2 linked regions of the Paludisphaera rhizosphaerae genome follow. The protein of the gene in region 1 interacts with the protein of each later gene in a pairwise test. Links are inferred from orthologs where the notes say so. Each region holds a gene or a part of one and is shown on either strand. Other genes may lie near its edges. The genes, in order: G5C50_RS02440 and ndk.

What was found.
Region 2: the proteins of G5C50_RS02440 (region 1) and ndk interact in binary tests that used the Escherichia coli proteins (3 or more experiments, as listed by UniProt). The link is inferred for Paludisphaera rhizosphaerae from one-to-one orthologs.

Annotation. Positions count from the first base shown.
Region 1 is NZ_JAALCR010000001.1:543,141-553,162, reverse strand. What follows is about bases 697-3,584. They hold G5C50_RS02440 (5-formyltetrahydrofolate cyclo-ligase), read left to right. Parts: upstream 697-1,775; coding sequence 1,776-2,393; downstream 2,394-3,584. Other genes in these bases: G5C50_RS02435 (DUF6807 domain-containing protein), read right to left, coding at 2,357-3,574; G5C50_RS02445 (UvrB/UvrC motif-containing protein), read left to right, coding at 697-1,435. Also shown: G5C50_RS02450 (DUF4912 domain-containing protein), read left to right, coding at 1-473; more of G5C50_RS02445, read left to right, coding at 662-696; G5C50_RS02430 (RNA recognition motif domain-containing protein), read left to right, coding at 3,874-4,236; G5C50_RS02425 (NifU family protein), read left to right, coding at 4,397-4,663; radical SAM family heme chaperone HemW, read left to right, coding at 4,699-5,859; G5C50_RS02415 (ParB/RepB/Spo0J family partition protein), read right to left, coding at 5,863-6,810; G5C50_RS02410 (SDR family oxidoreductase), read left to right, coding at 6,918-7,775; G5C50_RS02405 (APC family permease), read right to left, coding at 7,764-9,278. UniProt on the Escherichia coli protein: Involved in the removal of 5-formyltetrahydrofolate.
Region 2 is NZ_JAALCR010000006.1:229,915-239,817, reverse strand. The notes cover bases 2,223-4,991. They hold ndk (nucleoside-diphosphate kinase), read left to right. Parts: upstream 2,223-3,263; coding sequence 3,264-3,719; downstream 3,720-4,991. Other genes in these bases: G5C50_RS10025 (hypothetical protein), read left to right, coding at 4,558-4,991; G5C50_RS10030 (hypothetical protein), read left to right, coding at 4,135-4,380; G5C50_RS10040 (Mov34/MPN/PAD-1 family protein), read left to right, coding at 2,504-3,001; cysK (cysteine synthase A), read left to right, coding at 2,223-2,499. In the rest of the region: G5C50_RS10050 (right-handed parallel beta-helix repeat-containing protein), read right to left, coding at 1-1,031; more of cysK, read left to right, coding at 1,525-2,222; more of G5C50_RS10025, read left to right, coding at 4,992-5,340; G5C50_RS10020 (DNA adenine methylase), read left to right, coding at 5,739-6,797; G5C50_RS10015 (hypothetical protein), read left to right, coding at 6,873-7,139; G5C50_RS10010 (glycoside hydrolase family 16 protein), read left to right, coding at 7,397-8,302; G5C50_RS10005 (hypothetical protein), read left to right, coding at 8,290-8,841; G5C50_RS10000 (hypothetical protein), read left to right, coding at 8,826-9,338; G5C50_RS09995 (hypothetical protein), read left to right, coding at 9,335-9,862; G5C50_RS09990 (hypothetical protein), read left to right, coding at 9,859-9,903. UniProt on the Escherichia coli protein: Major role in the synthesis of nucleoside triphosphates other than ATP. The ATP gamma phosphate is transferred to the NDP beta phosphate via a ping-pong mechanism, using a phosphorylated active-site intermediate.

The sequences.
Region 1 (10,022 bases):
AAGCCGGCGTCACCGACGCGCTTGAGGAGAACTGGGCCAGCGTTCAGCAGCAGTTCGAGCGGGTCCAGAACCCGTCGACGCTCCACGCGGCCAAGCAGAATTCCTCAAGCTCGATCGACCTCAACGACCTCTTTGAAGAGCGGCTGCGACGGCCCCTGTCGAGCCTCTCGATGCAGAACCTGTCGCTTGGCGCCCTGCCGGGGCTGGGCCGTCGGTTCCACTTCGAGATCGACGCGGAGTTGATCGTTTACGGGACTACGGAGCCCAACGCTCAGGTCACGCTTCAGGGCGAGCCTGTGCAGTTGCGTCCCGACGGCACCTTCACCGTCCGCTTCAGCCTGCCCGACTCGCGGCAGATCATCCCGGCTGTCGCCGCCAGCGCCGACGGCGTGGAAGAGCGGACGATCGTCCTGGCCGTCGAACGCAACACCAAGGAACTTGAGCCGATGATCCACGACGGCAACGAGATCTAATCCGCGTCGTCGGCCTCCAATACCATCGCCCGCGGTCGTCGCCTTTTCGGGCGTTGACCGCGGGCGATCGTTTGCGCGGCGGTTGCCGGCGCGGGTGGCCGGCCGTAGAGTGATATGAATTGATTTGAGGCGACCCCGGAAGGCGTCGCCGCGCTGAGGGCCCCGGCGGCGGGGCGGGGGGAGTCGTCTTGAGTTTTGATATCACCGGAGTTCTGGCGGACTGGGATTTCCATCCCGACGATCTGCAGGTCCGCCTCATCACCGGCGACGACGGCCGCGACAAGATCCAGATGCGCGTCGACCTGGGCGTGCTCCAGATGGAATGCGAGGGCCGACCCGACGGTCGTCGGCCGTTCGGAGTCGAATCGCTGCTCGAGCACTTCGAGAACCGCCGCCAGGAGGCTCTCGACGCCGGCGACGAGTTCACTGTCGAGCCGTCCGACTGTGCGGCCTTGATGCGCGAAGGCCTGCAGTATTACCACCGCTATCTCTCCGCCTTTCACCTGCAGCTCTACGACATGGTGGCTCGGGACACGGAGCGGAACCTGCGCCTTTTCGCCTTCGTCTCGCGCCATGCGGAGAGGAACCGCGACAAGATCGAGTTCGATCAGTATCGTCCCTACGTCACCATGATGAACACGCGCGCCCGCGCTCTCAAGGAACTGGGGAGAAGCGACGTCGGGGCGGCGCTTGACCGGATCGACGAGGGAATCCGCCGAATCCGAGACTTCCTCGGCGAGTATAATCAGGCCGACCGCGAGGCCGACTGCTCCGAGTTGAACTTCCTGCTCCGCTGGCGGGCCGACGTCGACCGGGATCGACCCAAGGGCCCGCTCGTTCGACTCGAGGACGAACTGCGCGAAGCCATCGCCCACGAGAGCTACGAAGAGGCCGCCCGGATCCGCGACGAAATCCGTCGCCTGACCGAGCACCAAAACGCCGAACGCCAGGCCCCAGGCTGAGTTAAAAGAAACATGTTCGGGCGTTCATAGCGAGGGCCGGTTTTCCTTGATTTCTCCGGCCTCATCGGCTAGTATCCGGGAGTCCGGCTTCGGCTGGACGAGCCTCTGCCATGTTCGACACGGGGCGGTCCTTTTGGCGAACCAACGTTTAACCCGTAGGGATCCCAAATCGGCCTCTTGGAGCTAGTCTTCTCGAAGGTCTGCGGCTCCCACCTGAACTGCGGGTTCTCAAAAGCGCCTCAACGGCATTGCGGTGGAGGTCTTCCGCCCGTGTCCCCCCATTTCGATGGGGAGTCACGGGCTCATTTTTTTTCTGGGCCGACGGCCCCAGAGCGGTCGCATGCCCACGACGCCTGAGAAACGACGTCTAAGAGTCGAGACGATCTCCGCCGTCCTGAACCTGAGCGAATCAGATCGGGCCGAGCAGGAGCGGCGCATCCTGGATAGGGTGATCGAGATTCCGTCGTATCAGGCGGCTGAGAGCGTTCTCCTCTATATCAAGGCCTTCCCGGAAGAGATCGATACGGCCCCTTTGCTTTCGGACGCCTTGAAGTCCGGTAAGCGACTGGTCTGCCCGCGGGTCGATCGTGCCTCAAGAGGGATGGTACTGCACGCGATCAGCGACCCGGCGGTCGATCTGCGCGCGGGGACGCTCGGGATTCCCGAACCTCGACCTGACGCGCCGGACATCGCCCCCGAGTCGATTGAGTGGGTCCTTGCGCCGGGCGTCGCCTTCGATGCGCGCTGTAACCGAGTCGGCCGAGGAGCGGGGCATTACGACCGCCTTCTGCCGAAACTCCGAAAGGGCGTCGAGGTCTGGGCCGCGGCGTTCGACGTCCAGATCCTCGACGCGCTTCCCGTCGAGCCCCATGACGCACCCCTGAATGGGGTGGTCACGGCGACTCGTATCCTGGTCCGGCCTCACTCGCCCCAGGAGGCGGCCGGCGGCTCGGCGTAGAGAGCGAACCAGCGGGCGATGTCGGCGGGGTCGCCTGCGCCGTCGTGAAGGATCACGCGATATGCGAACCGGATCGACTGGCCTGGCGCGATGGTGTATTCCCCATATCCAGGGGTCTTGAAGTCGGGACCTCCGAACGGATTCGCGGCGAAGAGGCCATATGTCCGGACGTGCCAGGTCGTGGGGTAGCGGAAGCTCCGGGGACTATTGAGGATCGTGATGCCGGCGGTCTTGCCGTCGATCGGTCCGGAGTAGTCGACCCACGCCGAGGGCTTGCCCCAGGCCGCGGCGTCCTTGAGGCCTTCGGCGTTGACGATCTGGCCGTTCGGCTTCGTCTTGTCCTTGTGCTCGGCGTCCATCGACGAGGCCACCCGTAGACCGAAGCTCCCTTCCTTCGTTTCGCCCATAACGACCGGTTTGTCGGTCGCTTTGAGGGTCGCATCGAAGTCGAGGATGCGCACGCCCTTGGTGTTGTAGATGGTCAGGACGCGCTCGTCCTCGCAGACCTTGGAGCCGTCTGGGCTGATCCAGTCGTCGTGGGTTCGGACCCGTCCCAGCACGGGGCCCGCAGCCTCGATCTTGCGGGCCGTCTCACGGATCAATCCTTTCTTGACGTCCCAGAAGTCGATGCCGTTGACCTTGCCGTGGGTGAACCAGAAGGACTCGTGGTGAGGATGGTCCGTGTCGTCGCCCTCGATCTTTTCCATGGGGTACGAGCGAGTCATTCGCTGACCCGAGGGACCGAGCAATGGGAAGAGGAACGGCTTGTAAGGCCCGTCGATTCGGTGCACCGCCACCGGAGCGCCGTTGATGTCGATCTTCAGATTCGAGCCTTCCGACGTGATCGACACGCCCCCTTCCGGCTTGGTCGGGGCCGAGGCTGGCGTGAGGGTGAATTCCGTTGAGTTAGACGTTCCCCCGGCGATGAAGGTGAGTGAGCGATGCTCGCCCTCGGACAGGACGACTGCGGGGATCGCCGGGCCATCGGCCGGTTTCAAACTGTAAAGCCCTGGGGACAGGCCGGCGGGCGCGGCCAGCGTCACGGGGATGTCGGCCGGGACGGGAGTGGAGATCCGGAGCCTGTGGGGCGTCGTCTGGGAGACGGCCCAGACCGGACAGGTCAGGAACGCCAGAGCCGTCAGAGCGAATTGCGCAATGCGTCTTGCGGTGGGATGTCGCATGTCCCTTCAGCCTCGTCGGAGGATGTGGTTGGTGAGCGTTCAATGTGCGGCAAGGCGCGGAGACTTGCAAGCGCCAAGACCTCTTGACACGGTCGGAGCAGCGAGGAAGTCGGTTCATGGGTTTTTTTGTTGAACCCTTTGAAAAGAGCGGATACATTGCCAGACGCTTCAGAGTAGGCGACGAGGGTCCGGGGTCGGCCGACAGGCCAGCCGCCGATTCTGGAGTGGCGATGCAGAACGGCTTCCGCCTTCCTGACGGGGCCGAGATGCCGCGATGACTGGCTTGTTTCGGTCGATCGGTGGAGAGCCTGCGGGCGATTGTTATGGCGAAGCGGCTATACGTCGGCAACCTGAAGTACACGGTGACTTCAGAACAGCTTCAGGAAATCTTCGAGCAATTCGGTGCGGTCTCCTCGGCTCAGGTTCTCAGCGATCGGGAAACCGGCCGAAGCCGTGGCTTTGGCTTCGTCGAGATGCCCAACGACGACGAGGCGCAGAATGCCATCGAGTCGTTGGACGGCCAGGACCATGACGGCCGTCGTTTGACCGTCAACGAAGCACGGCCGCGCACTCCGGGCGGCGGCGGTGGCGGCGGCGGTGGATACCGCGGCGGCGGCGGTGGTGGATACCGCGGCGGCGGCGGATACGGCGACGATTATTGAGGATGTAGACTCGCCGGCCCGCAGGCACAGGGATACACTACTAAGAGGTCCGTCCCTGGTCCGGTGAGAGGCGACAATCTCCACCGTCGGCACTTTTGTCGAAGGGAACGCGCCACGCCGGCGCGGCCCCTTTGGTCGTGAATTGCTTGAGCCGCATCTAATGAATGCACCTGCCTCCTCAGTCGATGTCCGCGAGCGGCGGCTAGAACACATCCGGCGCGTCGTCGATGAGCGCGTTCGCCCCGAACTCCAGGCCGAGGGGGGGGACGTCGAGGTCGTGAGCATTGATGAGGATGGGATCGTTCAGATCCGACTCCTCGGTGCGTGCCAGGGCTGCGGCTCCTCGGTCCACGTTACGACGATGTTCGTCGAACAGATCGTCAAGGCCGAGGTTCCCGAAGTCCGGTTCCTGGAAGCGATCCCCTGAGCGCCGGCGCAACCAATCCTGGTGTTTCCGCCGCGCTGTCGTCGACAGCCCATGAGGCACCTCCCTGGCTCCGGCCGAGGGCGGCCTACGTCCACATACCCTTCTGCGCGCACAAGTGCGGCTATTGCGACTTCGCGTCGCTCGCCGGGGCCGACCACCTGGCCGACCGGTATCTCGATGCGCTTGAACGTGAGACGGCCGCCAAGCTCGGTGAGCCCCACGAAGTCGACACGATCTTCATCGGCGGCGGTACGCCGACCCGTCTGGAGGCGCCGGCCCTCGAGCGGCTCGCCCGGATGGTCGCTCACTGGCTTCCGCTGGCGGAGGGGGGTGAGTGGACCGTCGAGGCCAACCCGGGCACACTCGACGCAGCCAAGGCCGACGTCCTGGCGGCGGCCGGCGTCAATCGCGTCAGCCTGGGCGCCCAGTCGTTCCAGCCCCGGTTGCTCGCCGCATTGGAGCGGAATCACGCGCCGGAGGAAGTCGGCCGCGCGGTGGCGATCGTCCGCGACCGCTTCCCACGATGGTCGCTCGACCTGATCTTCGGCGTCCCAGGCTCAAACATCGACGACTGGAAGGCCGACCTGGATGCGACGCTCGCGCTCGATCCCTCGCATCTCTCCTGCTACGGCCTGGTTTACGAGAAGGGGACGGCCCTCTGGAAGCAACTCCAGCGCGGCGAGGTCGAGCCCGTCGTGGAGGACGTCGAACGCGAGATGTACGAGTTGGTGATGGACCGACTCGAACAGGCCGGATTGCACCTGTACGAGATCTCGAACTACGCTCGGCCCGGGCATGAGTCGCGGCACAACCTGGTCTACTGGGCGAACGACGCCTACTGGGGCCTCGGCCTGGGCGCTGCGGAGTACGTCGAAGGCACCCGGACAGTCAACACCCGGGATATGCAGGCGTATCTGAAGCGGATCGAGGCCGGCGAATCGGCGACCGGGCCGAACGAGCGTCTCGGCCCCGAGGAACGGGCCCGCGAGACGGCCATGCTCATGCTGCGACGGACGATCCTGGGGATCGATCGCGCCGACTTCCGGCTGAGGACGGGCTACGATCTCGACACGTTGCTCGGTCCGGTGATCGTCCGCTTCGTCGGCGAGGGGCTGTTGGAGGACGACGGCCGGCGCGTGAGGTTGACGCACGAGGGGCGGTTCCTTGCCGACCGCGTCCTTTGTGAGGTCGTTTGAACCTCAGGCCCGTCGCAACCGATCGGCTCGTGCAGCCATCTTGATGACTGCGGCGTGGAAGACGCCTCGCGCGTTGGAGCTGGCGGTGCGATAGCTCTCGATGAAGCCCTCGGCCTCGGTCCAGCCGACGACGTCCATGATCTGCTTGGCCATGACGTTGAGCAGCTCGTCGATCGAAGGGGCCTCCACCTCAACGGGGGCCTGCATGGCGACGATCCGAGGATCGACGCCGCCGGCGAAGTGGACCTCCTCGGCGATCGGCGGGCCGGAGGACGCCCGCGCCGGGGCCTCTTCGTCCCAGGGAGCGGTGGCCGCCGACATGTTCCGGCGGCCGCGTTCGGCGGTCTCGGGCGAAGCGCCGCCGGACAGGTTGTCGCGCGGACGGTTCTCGTTGGGATCCTTGGGCAGACCGGCCGTGGTGTAGAGCTTGCCGTCGGCCCCGACGCGGCCTGGATTGTTGGGGATCTGGTGGCCGTCGATGAGCTGCTTGCGGATCTTCGCCACCAGCTCACGCGAGACGCCCAGCTCCTCGGCCGTGCGACGGTCCGACCAGTCGTGGTGCAGCTTGAGCTTGACCTCGACGGCCCGCCGACGCTCCGTCCGTGAGAGCGGGAGGCCGTGGAAGAGGTTGACGCTGGAGACGTAGTCGAGAGCTTCGTTGAACGAGCCGGGGCGGATCTCGGCCGGGATCGTCCGCTTGCCGAGCATGATGGCCGCGGCGTGGCGGTGGAAGCCGTCGGCGAGCAGCCAGCGCTCGTCGACCTCGTAGACGGTGATGGGAGGGAGCCGGTCCCACGCCTCGGCGTATCGCTCGACGGTGAAGTCGTCCAGGCGGTCGCGCAGGTTGAGGTCGGGGTCGAGGACCAGGTCGTCCAGAGCCACGTTGCGGATGTCCATCTCGGCCGCTCCCACGTCGCGCGGCGGTCCAGGTGAAGGGACGCGCGTCGTCACTTGATCGTTTTCCTCGGAGGTGTCCGTCGCCTATCATCGGTCGGAGAAAAGGCGTCCTTGCGACGTAATGGCGAGGTTTTTCGAGGCACTCGGAGGATGCGCGGACCATGCGGATTCTGTTGACGGGCGCGACGGGAAGGATCGGCGCGTATTTACGCGATCCTCTGAACATGCGGGGCTGGGAGGTCGTCCGCTGGGCGGGTTCCCATGCGGTCGACTTGACGGATCCTGGGGCCGTCTCGCGGGGCCTCGATCAGGCCGATGCCGACGTCGTCCTGCACGCCGCAGCCATCAGCGACGCCGAGACGTGCCGCCGCGATCCCGACCGGGCGCGGACGATCAACGTGGAGGCCGTCGCCTGGATCTCCGAGTGGTGCGCGGCAAGGGGACGACGCCTGGTCTTCACCTCGACCGACATGGTCTTCGACGGTACGAAGCCCTGGTCGACCGAGTCCGACGAGCCGAGGCCGATCCTGGCCTACGGCGCGACCAAACGAGCGGCCGAGTTGGAGGCCCTGAAAGCCCCCGATTCCGTCGTCGCCCGGATCTGCCTGCTTTACGGCCCGACGCTCTGCGATCGCGAGACCTTCTACGACAAGGCCGTCGGCCAGCTCCGAGCGGGCGCGCCCCAGACGTTCTTCGACGACGAGTTCCGCACGCCCCTCGACTATGCGACGGCCGCGCGGGCGTTGGCGATGCTGGCGGCGTCGGACTTCCGAGGGATCGTCCACGTCGGAGGGGCGGAGCGTCTCAGCCGGTTCGAGTTGATGACGAAGGTCGCTCGCGGCCTGGGGCTGGACGGGAGCCTCGTCCGATCCAACAGCCGGGCCGAGGCCTCCTTCTCGGAGCCTCGCCCGGCCGACGTCTCGCTCGACACGTCCCGGCTGGCCGCCCTCCTCCCGACTCTCGAACGACCTCCCGTCGAGGAGGCCGTGCGAGCGATGGCGAGAGGCTCAGCCGGCTGATTCGGCGAGCGTCGGTTTGCGCCTCAGCAGGTAGTACGCCGGCACGCCCAGGAGGATCAGCACGCCGCCGCCGAGGGCCTGCATCCGGGTCTCATGGTTGGCCAGCATCGAGCCCAGGAGCAGCAGCGAGGCGCCCACGAAGAGCATGGGGGTGAAGGGATAGCCCCAGGTCTTGTACGGGCGGGGAGTGTCGGGCCGGGTCTTCCGGAGGACGAACACGCTGGTGATCGCCAGCATGTAGAAGACCGTTGCGCCGAAGATGACGTAGTCCAGCAGGATGTCGTACAGGTGCTTGCGGTTGAGGGTCGTCCAGGCGGACGTGACGAAGTCGGGCAGCCAGCCCGACGAGGTCGGCGGCGGCACGAGGATCATGGCCGTCCCCACGATGGTCAGCGTGATCGCCCAGATCGCCTGGGCGATGATCGCGTTGGAAGGCGTCTGGAACCGGGGGTGGATCCGGTCGAACCAGGCCGGCAACAGGCCGTCGCGGGCCATCGCGAAGTAGGAGCGAGGGCCGGTCAGAGCGTTGCCGTTGAGCGAGATGAAGGTCGAGCACATCACCAACGCGGAGATCGCAAGAACGCCGTTCGCCCCGAGCAGCGTCTTGCAGTAGACGGCGGCGACCGCGTTCGCGATGTTCGCGCTACTGGCATCGTGAGCGGCGGAGACGGCGGCCATCGGCAGGACGTAGTGATAGGCGATCGTCATCGTGAGGTAGATCGCGACGAGGCTGGACATTCCCAGAACCATCGCCATCGGGATGTTGCGGCCGGGGTCTCGGATTTCCTCGGCCAGCGGCGTGACGTTCATCCAGCCGTCGTAGGCCCAGAGGACGCCGACCATGGCGACCATCGCGGCCGAGAAGAGGCTCCCCTTGTAGTCGGCCGGGAGGCTCCAGGGCGAGAGGTTCTGGACGCTGCCGCCCCCCACGATGAACGGCAGGGCGATGAGCGTGAGAACGCCGCCGACCTTCAGCGCTGTGCCGACCACCTGCAACCCGCCGCCCCCCTTCGTCCCCAACACGTTGATGAAGGTGACGATGGTGATGGCGCTGACGGCGGCCATCGCCTGCCAGACGGCCCCGTGGATCGATTCCGGCGCGGGGAAGATCTGGGCGAAGTAACGGGCGAAGGCCGCCGCGAGCGTCGCCATCGACCCGGCGCGGGAAACGGTCAGCTCTGACCAGCCGAAGAGAAAGGCCGGCAGCTTACCGTAGGCCTCGCGAAGGTAGACGTAAGGCCCGCCCGCCTGCGGGATCATCGCCCCCAACTCGGCGAGCGTCAGCGCCCCGGCGGTGGTGAAGGCTCCCGCGACGATCCAGATCCCGATGATCCCGCCCAGAAAGGGGAGTTCATGCGCCACGCGGGCCGGCACGATGAAGATCCCCGAGCCGATGACCGACCCGACCACCACGCAGAGCGCGGCGATCGGCCCCAGCACGCGCGGCAAGACGACGGGTTGCGTCTGCGCGGGCGCAGGGGACGAGATTGTCTGAGTTTCCATGCAGCGATTCCTCGGCTCGAAGACCCGGGCGTTGCGTCGTTCTTCCGGGTGCAAGGGAGGACGTATTCCACCATAAAGGGGAGCCCGCGCGAAAGCCCGGTGCCAGGCCCTCCGGCCCTCGGCAAGCGCCCTAATGGTCGGGATCGTCAGAGCCCAGGTCATCGGAGCGAGTTGAGGACGACCGTCCCAATGGGCCCCCGCGGCTCAGCAAACCTGGGGCGAGAACGTTTGCTCGGATCGAGTCAAAGGGAGCCTCGACTTTGGGTTCGATCGCTTCGAGGGTTCTGCTCGGATCTGACTGCAAAGCCTTGGAAATCAAGTCGTTGCGGCCGAGATCGTCGTGGCTTCGTTCGCTCGTTTTCCGTGATACTCGTCGGGGTTGTCGGACGCTTCGACTGACGAGATCTGGCTCCCTTCGTAGCCCTCATCGGCCTCCGATCCCCTCGCTGATCGGCTTCGATTTTGGCTTCGATCGCCCTTGATTCAAGCCTGCGGTATGGGCGTAACGCGTTGTCAAATGGCGATTTCCGACGAACGTGCCGCTGGCTTCGATCGGCGAGGAATGGGGTGCCGGCAGCCGACGGCGGCTTCGCAGCGACCCGTATTTCGTGCGCGGTCGCCCTGGCAATCCAACCGAGATGTCAAAGAGCCTGCTCGCGGAGGTTATCCCTACAGAGAGTTTACTCACAGCTTGCCTTGCTGTTCGCCGACCGCCACGGATTCGGGACATCGGAAGCCGTGGCG
Region 2 (9,903 bases), on another replicon or contig:
CACCCCGAGGCGTTCCGGAACGGATCGTCCCCCCCGACGCGGAACGACCAGGAGCCGATCGAGCCGTCGGCCAGCGTGGCGGCGACGAGGTCGCGGGGAACGTCGACGCCCGTCACGGCGACGTGGACATCGCCAGGATCGTTCCCCCCGTCCTGGCCGAGCCACTTCACCTGGGCCTCGGCGACGACCACCGTCGGGGCAGGGGGCTCAGCCGCCTTGCGTCTCGGGTCGAACTTGCCGGCGGCGATCGAGGCGCGGTCACCCGTGTCGTTGGTGTAGAGGATGCGGACGGCCAGAGGGCCGCCGTCGAGGTCACGCGTCGGCTGGAAAAAGAGGTCCCCTTCGCCGGGCTTCGAAGGATCGAGCCGCAGCTCGCAGGCCGGGAGCATCTCCGGGTTGATGTGGCTCTCCCACTTCGTGCCCGAGGGGCCGTCGATGCGAACCGCGCGGACGTCGACTTTCTTCGACAGGCCGGAGAGCCGGATGCAGGCGTCCGCCAGGCCGTCGGGTCCGACGCCCGGCCCAGGGCCGACGGCGTCGCGACCGTCCTGGCCGACCCACGCCGCCTTCATCGCGGCGGCCGCCGTCCGCAGGGTTGAGTCGACCTGCTTACCCATCAGCGAGAGCTTATGCTCGCGACCGTCGTCGTAGCGGATGGTGAGGTCGTACTTGCGAGGGCCCGTGTAGTCGCCGGGCTCGATGTAGAGGTCGCCCCTGGGGGAGCCTTGCTCGCGGACGAACGCCGCCTTCCAGGCGAACGGTTCGATGGCGTTGTATTGCCACTGGTTGTGCTTGCGCTCGGTCGACAGGACGTCGATGAGCTTCACCTCCCTGCGCGGGTCGAGGCCGGCGATCGCGATGTGGACGTCCTGCACGTCGCTGGGCTCGAACCGATTGTGCGGCCCGACGAAGTCCTTGCCGTCCTGCCCCACCCAACGCGCCGAGGGCCCTCGACCGGCCTGCGCGAAAACCGTCCCCGCGGCCGTCGTCAAGAACGCCACGGCCAGCGCCGCCCTGCGAAAGACATCCATGCGTCGTGCTCCCTAACCAACGCCTCGCCCCCGCCGGAGCCTATCACGACGCTCACCCCCAGGGGAACCCACCGGGGGCACCTTTGGACTTCGGCAATTCGTAGGGGCGCCCCTTGTGGGCGCCCGATCGCCTTTCGGTGTCCAATCACCGTAGAATGTCCGATCGCCTTTGGATGTCCGCAGCGATCAGGGCGCCCACAAGGGGCGCCCCTACGAATTGCGGCCCCCCCGATCGGTCGGCACTCCGGACGAGCCCTGGAGGGTGGGCACCGCCCACCTCCGGTACCTGGGGATGGTGGGGCGGCCCCCACCTTGCCTCGGGGATTCGGGTTGGAGGAACTCTAACGTCGCCGCCCGGCTTGTCTCCCGAGCCTTTGCATACTAGGATGATCGGAAAAATGACGGTGAAGGTTGTGAATCGCGGCGCGGCTCGCAGCCGATCATGATTCCGATATCAGGTCGCGAAGGCGTCGTCAGGACGGGGGGCGCGAGGATGAATGCCGGGGAGCGGGTCTGGTCGTATGGGCGGATCTTCGACGACGTCACTCAGGTGATCGGCGGCACGCCGCTCATCAAGCTGAGGAGAGTCGTCGACGGAGCCAAGGCCACGGTCGTCGCCAAGTTGGAAAGCGCCAACCCCTTGTGGTCGGTGAAGGACCGCATCGGCGTGGCGATGATCGACGAGGCCGAGGCCCAGGGGAAGGTCGGCCCTGGCACGGTGATCGTGGAGCCGACCAGCGGCAACACGGGGATCGCCCTGGCCTTCACCTGCGCCGCGCGGGGATACCGGCTGATCGTCACCATGCCGGAGAGCATGAGCCTGGAGCGCCGGCGGTTGATCAAGGCCTTCGGCGCGGAGATCGTTCTGACGCCCGCCTCCGAGGGGATGCCCGGGGCGGTCCGCAAGGCCGAGGAGCTGCTGAAGAGCCTCCCCAAGGCGTATATGCCCCAGCAGTTCAAGAACCCGGCCAACCCGGAGATCCACCGTCGGACGACCGCCCAGGAGATCTGGCAGGACACCGAGGGGAAGGTTGACGTCTTCGTGGCCGGCGTCGGCACGGGGGGGACGATCACGGGGGTCGGCCAGGCGCTCAAGAAGCTGAAGCCGTCCGTGAAGGTCGTCGCCGTGGAGCCGGCGGGCTCGCCGGTGATCGCCCAGAGCCGCAAGGGGGAGTCGCTGCGGCCGGGCCAGCACAAGATCCAGGGCATCGGCGCGGGCTTCATCCCGGACGTTCTGGACATGTCGGTGATCGACGAGGTGGTCGACGTCCGCGACGACGACGCCTTTGAGACCACCCGCCGGCTCGCCCGCGAGGAAGGCCTCCTCTGCGGCATCTCCTGCGGCGCTGCGGCGTTCGCGGCGATCGCCCTGGCGAAGAAGGACGAGTACGCCGGCAAGCTGATCGTGGCCCTGCTGCCCGACCTGGGCGAGCGCTACCTCTCCACGCCGCTCTTCCCCGAGGCCTGAGCCCGTGCCCGCGTCCGCGCCCGGCCCCCGTCCTCGTCCCGCGTTCGATCCCGAGGGTTTCGAGGGGCCGCTGGAGATCCCCCGGACGATTCTCGCCGCGATGGTGGACCACTGCCTGCGCGAGAATCCCCGGGAGTGCTGCGGCCTGCTGGGGGGCGTGCCGCCGAGGGCGTCGTCGTTCCACCCCTTGCGCAACGTCGCCCCGACCGCCGAGACCCGCTACGACGCCGACCCTCGCGACCTGATCGAGGCCGTCGTCGACCTCCGCCGCCGGGACGCCGAGATCCTGGCGATTTACCACTCCCACCCCCGCTGGGAGGCCGTCCCCAGCCGGACCGACCTCGATCAGAACCACTACGGGGCCGTCCCCCGGATCATCGTCTCCCTGCTGTCGAGCCCCCCCGTCGTCCGCGTCTGGCGGCTCGGCCGCGACGATTTCCAGGAGATCCCCTGGACGCCCACGGACGACGAGACGTTGCACGACCCTCCGGCGGGCGAATAAACTGAGGCTCCTCGCCGATTTCCAGCGAACTCCGACTGGAACGGGTGCCATGGCCACGCTTGCGTGGCCATGAACCGGCGTGGGACGTTCCCAGCACAAGTCCGTCGCCGATCGCATGCCCACGCGAGCGTGGGCATGGCACCCAGGTCTGCGGCTCGACGTCGGAGCAACCGACCCGGGTTCGTCCCGATCGTCGCAAGCCTACCGATCCCGAACACCCTTTTGAGAGGCGGCGCCCCGCGCGTCGCGAGCCTTTCCCGTCATGCAGAAGACCCTGATCATCTTCAAGCCGGACTGCGTTCAGCGCCGGCTGGTGGGCGAGATCCTCGCCCGGTTCGAGGCCAAGGGGCTGCGCGTCGCGGCGCTGAAGCTCCTGCAGGTCGACCGCTCCCTGGGCGAGAAGCACTACGCCGAGCACCAGGGCAAGCCGTTCTTCGAGGGCCTGATCGGCTTCATCACCGGCGGTCCGGTGGTGGTCGGCGTGCTCGAAGGGAACGAGGCCGTGACCGTCGTCCGGACGATGCTCGGCGCGACCAACGGCACGGCCGCCGCCCCCGGCACCATCCGCGGGGACTACTCCATCAGCAAGCAGAACAACCTGATCCACGGCAGCGACTCCACCGAGTCCGCCGCCCGCGAGATCGCCCTCTGGTTCGGCCCCGGCGAGGTCGTCGACTACGCCATCGCCGGCTCCCAGTGGGTCTTCGACGGGGCTTGATCCGCCTCGTAGTTGTCTGACCGCCCGCGCCTGAAGTCCCCTCTCCCCCCGGGAGAGGGTGGCCGAAGGCCGGGTGAGGGTCGTCGGGCTTGTACGCATAGCGATAGGGTCGAGGACGTCTTCCCCCCTGGAGGGGGAAGACAGACCGCGAAGCGGTCAGATGAGGGGGATGACCGCCGTCGGGGTGAAGCGAGGGTGCCGAGGTCGAAGGCTCCCGGATCTCCACCCCTCATCCGCCCCTTCGGGGCACCTTCCCCCTCAAGGGGGGAAGGCCGTTATGGTCTCGGTGTTCGTCCGACATGCCCTCTGCGATCCCATGACCCTCACCCGCCGCTGCGCGGCACCCTCTCCCGGGGGGAGAGGGAACTTTTGTTGTTCCGCCTGATCCCAATTTCGCTCCCCTGAGGACACCCCCATGCGTCTTCACAAACTGCTACCTTTGGCCGTGATCGCCGTGGGGCTCTCGGGCTGCGGGGGCTCGCCGGAGGTGGGCGACGCCGTCGTGGTGCCGCCGGCTGGCAAGGAAGCTCCCGCCCCGGCCCCGGCCCCGACGCCCTCCAACTCGCCCGAGACGCCCGCCGACAAGGTCGACCCGGCCGTTCAGCCTGGCGAGGCCCCCAAGACGGCCCCCGCGCCCGAGGCGACGGCCAAGCCCGAATGAGTCACGTGACGTTCCACGGAATCGGCCGGTGACGTCTCAACACCGGCCGGTCGTCCTGGTATGTTGGGGATGAGCGGTCGTTGATCGACCGCGCACGCCCCAACGTCCCGCCTGCGAAACGGATCGATCCCAGCACTCCCAGTCGAACGTTCGACTCCCGACGGAGGACTCTTGCTCATGTCCCGTTCCGCTCGTCTGTTCCATGCTCTCGCTCTGTCCGCCGCCGCGGCGGGCCTGTCCTCGTCGGCCTTCGCGGAGGAGCCCGGCTCGATCAAGGGCCGCGTCGTTTGGGCCGGCTCCGCCGCCCCGACCGAGAAGGTGCTCGTCGAGAAGGGGAAGGCCGCCAAGGACCCTGAGGTCTGCGCCGCCGCCGGCTCGATCGTCTCGCAGGAGCTTGAGGTCGACTCCGCGACCAAGGGCGTCGCCAACGTGATCGTCTACCTGGTGAAGCCGAGCGGGAGCAACCCCGAGGCCGCCAAGGCCCTGCTGAAGGCCCATCCCCAGGCCGTGCTCGACCAGAAGGACTGCGTGTTCCTCCCCCACGTCCAGGCGATCTACGAGGGGCAGGAGCTGGTCATCAAGACGAGCGACTCGGTCAGCCACAACGTCCGCTACCAGGGCTTCAGCAACGGCGCTCTGAACCAGATGCTGGGCGCCGGCGCCAAGCCGCTGGACCTCAAGCTCAAGGCCGAACGCCGGCCGATGCAGGTCGCCTGCGACATTCACCCCTGGATGACCTCGTGGGTCGCCGTCTTCGACCACCCCTACTTCGCCGTGACCGACAAGACCGGCGCCTTCGAGATCAAGGGCGTACCCGCCGGCGCCCAGAACCTCATCGCCTGGCAGGAGAAGGCCGGCTACATCAACGAGGGCAAGTCCAAGGGCATGCCCGTCACCGTCAAGGCCGGCGCCGCCGCCGACGCCGGTGAGATCAAGCTGGAGCCGACCGCCATCAAGTGAGGCGAACGACCTCTTACCGACGGGCCCTCCGAGTCCCCTCTCCCCCCGGGAGAAGGTGGCCCGAAGGGCCGGGTGAGGGTCGTGGGAGATCGGAGGGCATGCCGGATCACGATCCGGGACCATGACGGCCTTCCCCCCCTTGAGGGGGAAGGTGCCCCGAAGGGGCGGATGAGGGGTTGATTTCCGGGAGCCCGCGGTTTCTCGAAGGCCCTCCTCCATCCGACGGCGGTCGTCCCCCTCATCTGACCGCTTCGCGGTCTGTCTTCCCCCTCCAGGGGGGAAGATGTCATCGCCGCGCTCCCGTCGCCATGCTTACGATCCCGTGACCCTCACCCGCCGCTTCGCGGCACCCTCTCCCGGGGGGAGAGGGGACGTCTGATTGCGAGGGGTTCGAATTCATGCCCCTCCAATCCTCCGCCCGATTCAACGCCCCCCTCGCCCGCGCCTCGCTCTACCCCGAGCTTCGCTACATGGGGTCGAAGCATCGGCTGCTCCCCTGGATCCATGAGGTCCTCCGCGACCTCCCCTTCGACACGGCGGCCGATCCCTTCTGCGGCGGTGGCTGCGTGGCCTACCTGCTGCGGGCGATGGGCAAGACCGTCGCCGCGTCCGACTTCCTCAACTTCCCCGCCGTCCTCGCCCGCGCGGGGCTCGCGCAATCGCACGCGCGAATCGACGCAACGACCCTCGACCGCCTGCTGGCCCCTCGCGAAGACGCCCCCCGGTTCATCGCCGAGACCTTCGCGAACGTCTTCTACACGCCCAACGACCTGGCCGCCCTCGACCGGATCCGAGCGAACATCGACCGCCTCGAAGACCCCGATCAGCAGGCCCTGGCGCTGGCGGCGCTCATGCGGTCTTGCCTGAAGAAGCAGCCTCGGGGGGTGTTCACGATCTCGGGCGACCTCTCCCGCCACGACGACGGCCGGCGCGACCTGCGGCTCTCGATCGAGGACCATTTCCGCGAGCAGATCGCCGCGTTCAACGCGATCCCCTTCGACGACGGCCTGCGCCACACCGCCCGCCGGGCCGACGCCTTCGACGTGGACCCATCGGGCGTCGACCTGGTCTACCTCGACCCGCCCTACGTCCCGCGCTCGGACGACAACTGCTACATGAAGCGCTACCACTTTCTGGAAGGGCTCTCGTGCTACTGGCGGGGCGTGGACCTGATGCCGGAGACCCGCGTCAAGAAGATCGCCAAGCCGTTCACGCCGTTCAGCTACCGCCGGTGCGCCGTCGACGCCTTCGACCGACTCTTCGAGCGTTTCCATCGGTCGATCATCGTCCTGTCGTACAGTTCCAACGGTTTCCCGGACCTGGAACGACTGGAGGGGCTCTTACGGCAGCATAAACCGTCCGTCACGGTCCACAAGCGGCCGCATCGTTACCACTTCGGGACGCATCGCGGCGTCGGCCGGGCGGTGGTGGAAGAGTTCCTGATCGTGGGGCGATAGCATGGAATAAACGGCCGGCGGCGACGAAGACACTCCGACCGAGGAGCGCCGACGATCCTTTGTAGAGGCCCGACGATGAAACCGACCACCTGCGGCTGCTGCGGCGGGACGCAGCTCACCGAGGTCGTGCTCACGACCCAGCATTTCTGCCTGCGATTCGGCCCGTGGTTCGCGTTCTCGAAGTACATCACCCCCAAGCGCGCGATGGTCTGCCCGGACTGCGGGGCCGTGACGCCGTTCCTCGACGAGAAGGCCCTGCAAAAGGTCCGATCCTGGCGGCGAGAGGAACGCGAGGCGGCGACCTATGAGAAATCGAAGGCCGGGCGGTACGACGATTTCTGAGCACAGTCGGAACTTGGAGCGGTTTTCGGGTGCCATGGCCACGCTTGCGTGGCCATGAACCGGTCTGGGACGACAGCGCGACCGTTGCCAATCGCATGGTCACGCAAGCGTGGCCATGGCACCCGTGCGGTTGACTCCCGATGCGTCTCCGCTCCTCCTTCATCGACGAGCCGGTCACCGCTTGAGCACCAGCCTTCGCTCCGCGACGATGAAGCGAGTCGCGACGAATGCCCGGGGCGAGAGGAGGTCGATCGTGCGTGTCGGAATCGGCTTGCTGGTCCTTTCCATCGTCTGCTCCTCCACCACGGCCGCCGAGCCGCCCCGGGGGTGGACGCTCGTCTGGTCGGACGAGTTCGACGGGGACGCGATCGACCGGACGAAGTGGGACTTCGACCTCGGCGACGGGCCGCCCCCCGGCCAGGGGGAACGACGAGCTGGAATATTACACCAGCGACCCACGCAACGCGTTCGTCCGCGACGGCTCGCTGCACATCGTGGCGCGGAAGGAAGCGTCGCACGGGAAGCCATACACGTCGGCCCGGATCAAGTCGAAGGCGCGCGACGGCTCGCGGCTGTTCGCGCAGGCGTACGGCCGGTTCGAGTTCCGGGCCAAGCTTCCTACCGGCCGGGGCGTCTGGCCGGCCCTGTGGATGCTCCCGCAGGACACGTCGACTTACGGCGGTTGGCCCTGCTCGGGGGAGATCGACGTGATGGAGGCCCGCGGCCAGGAGCCCGACAAGGTGCTCGGGACGATCCACTTCGGCGCCCCCTGGCCGGGGAACGTCCACTCCGGCGGCGAGTACCACTTCCCCGCCGGCCAGTCGATCGACCAGTTCCACGAGTACGCCGTCGAATGGGAGCCGGGAGTCATCCGATGGCTCGTCGACGGCCATCTCTTCGCCACCAAGCGCTCCTGGTGGACCAGCCGCAACAAGGGCAAGCCCGCCTCCGAGGCCGACGTCGCGCAGTGGCCCGCGCCTTTCGATAAACCCTTTCATATCATCATGAACGTGGCCGTCGGCGGGAAGTTCCTCGGCAACCCAGACGCCTCCACGACGTTCCCGGCCGAGATGGTCGTCGACCACGTCCGCGTCTACGAGAAGACCACCGGCTACGGTGACGCCGGAACTCGAGGTCCGGAGAACCTGCCATGGAAGAAGTGAGGCGGAACGACCAAGCTGACCGGTGGCCGAACCCCGTCGCGGTGGTGGCGGCAATCCTCGTCGCGGTGTCTTGGGCCTCTTGGCTGACGAACGCGCGCATCAGCCCCGTCGACGAGCCGCCCGAATTCGGCTGGCCGCTCGTGTGCCAGGTCGCCGACGGCTGGATGGTTTCCGGCGGCTATGTCATTGCCATGGGCACCGAATACCTCCCCGGCTCGCTGATCGTCGATGCGCTCTGCGCCCTGCTGCCGGCTGGGACGACGTTCCTATTCGTCCAGGTGATCGCCGCGACGGCCTTCGGCTCAGGGCGGTTCACGACGGCCTCGCTCCTGCTCCTCATCGCGGCCATAGCCGTGATCCTCGCGGCCTCTCGTCTGATGCCGGAGTCGATCGGGGCGCTCGCTTACGGGCCCTTCCTCCTCGGCCTGGCGAGCCCGCTGCTGCTCCTGCTGAGCCTTGCGTTCGCGCGATGGGGCGTCGCGCAGTCCCAGACCTCGGTCGACGTCCGGAGGGAGGGCCCTCTATGGCGGACGCAGTGAGGCCGAAGGCTTGGCGGCCGCAGATCTCGCCCTTCGCGATCGCCGTGACGGCGGCGCTGCTGGTGGCGGCCGGCTGGGCGCAGATGCTGATGAACGAGCAGACGAACCCGGGCCAGAATCCGCCCGAGTTCGGCTGGCCGTTCGCGTACAGGGTCGAGCACTCGGCGATGACCTCGGACGGCTACCCGCTCATCACGGACACGGAGTACCGCCCCGGCGCGCTGGCCGTCGACGTCGCCCTGGCGCTGGCGACCACCGCGACGGCCTTCGCCCTGGTCGACCTGATCGCGCTGGGGGCCCTGGGCCGGAGGCCGTTCACGACGGCCTCGCTCATGCTCGTCGTGGCCGTCCTCGCCGGCGTCCTGGCCGCCGGCCGGCTCATCCCCGACCAGGCCGGGACGCTCGCCCTCTGGCCCTTCCTCTTCGGCCTCGCGAGCCCGCTCCTGCTGCTGGGCCTGGGCTACGCCCGGGCGTTGGCGAGGAATCGAGACGCATGACAACGTCCGAATCGGAATCCGACTTCCGGCGATGGCTGCCTCGACCCGCATCGGTCGCGGCCACGCTGGGGTGCGGCTTGTGGCTGCTCTTGTTGCAGAATGGGCTGGGGTTCACCCCCGATCGAGTCGGCTTCCCGCTCGTCTTTCGCGTTCAGCCGTCCTGGCCTGAACCCAGCCTGTCTGATCGGTTCGATCTCAGGCCCTTCCTCATCGACGCGACGGTAGCGCTGGGGATGTTGGCGTCGGTCTACGTCTCGGCCCAGGTGATCGCGGACGTCTTCTTCGGGCGATGGGCCTTCACGGTGCGCGCCGCCGCCTGGCTGATCGCGATGATCGCCGTGGTCCTCGCCGATCTACGGCTCTCGGGCGCCCTGACGTCCTTCCTCCTGATCGGCTCCGCGGGGTTCACGCTTATAAGTCCGTTCTTCTGCCTGATCGTTGGCTTCGTGGTACTCGATCAACGCGAGCGCCGGATCAGGGCGGAACGGGCCGAAGGCCGGCACTCCGCAGGAGACCGACCATGACCGACCAACAGCCCACAACGTCCCGCATCCCCTGGTGGTCG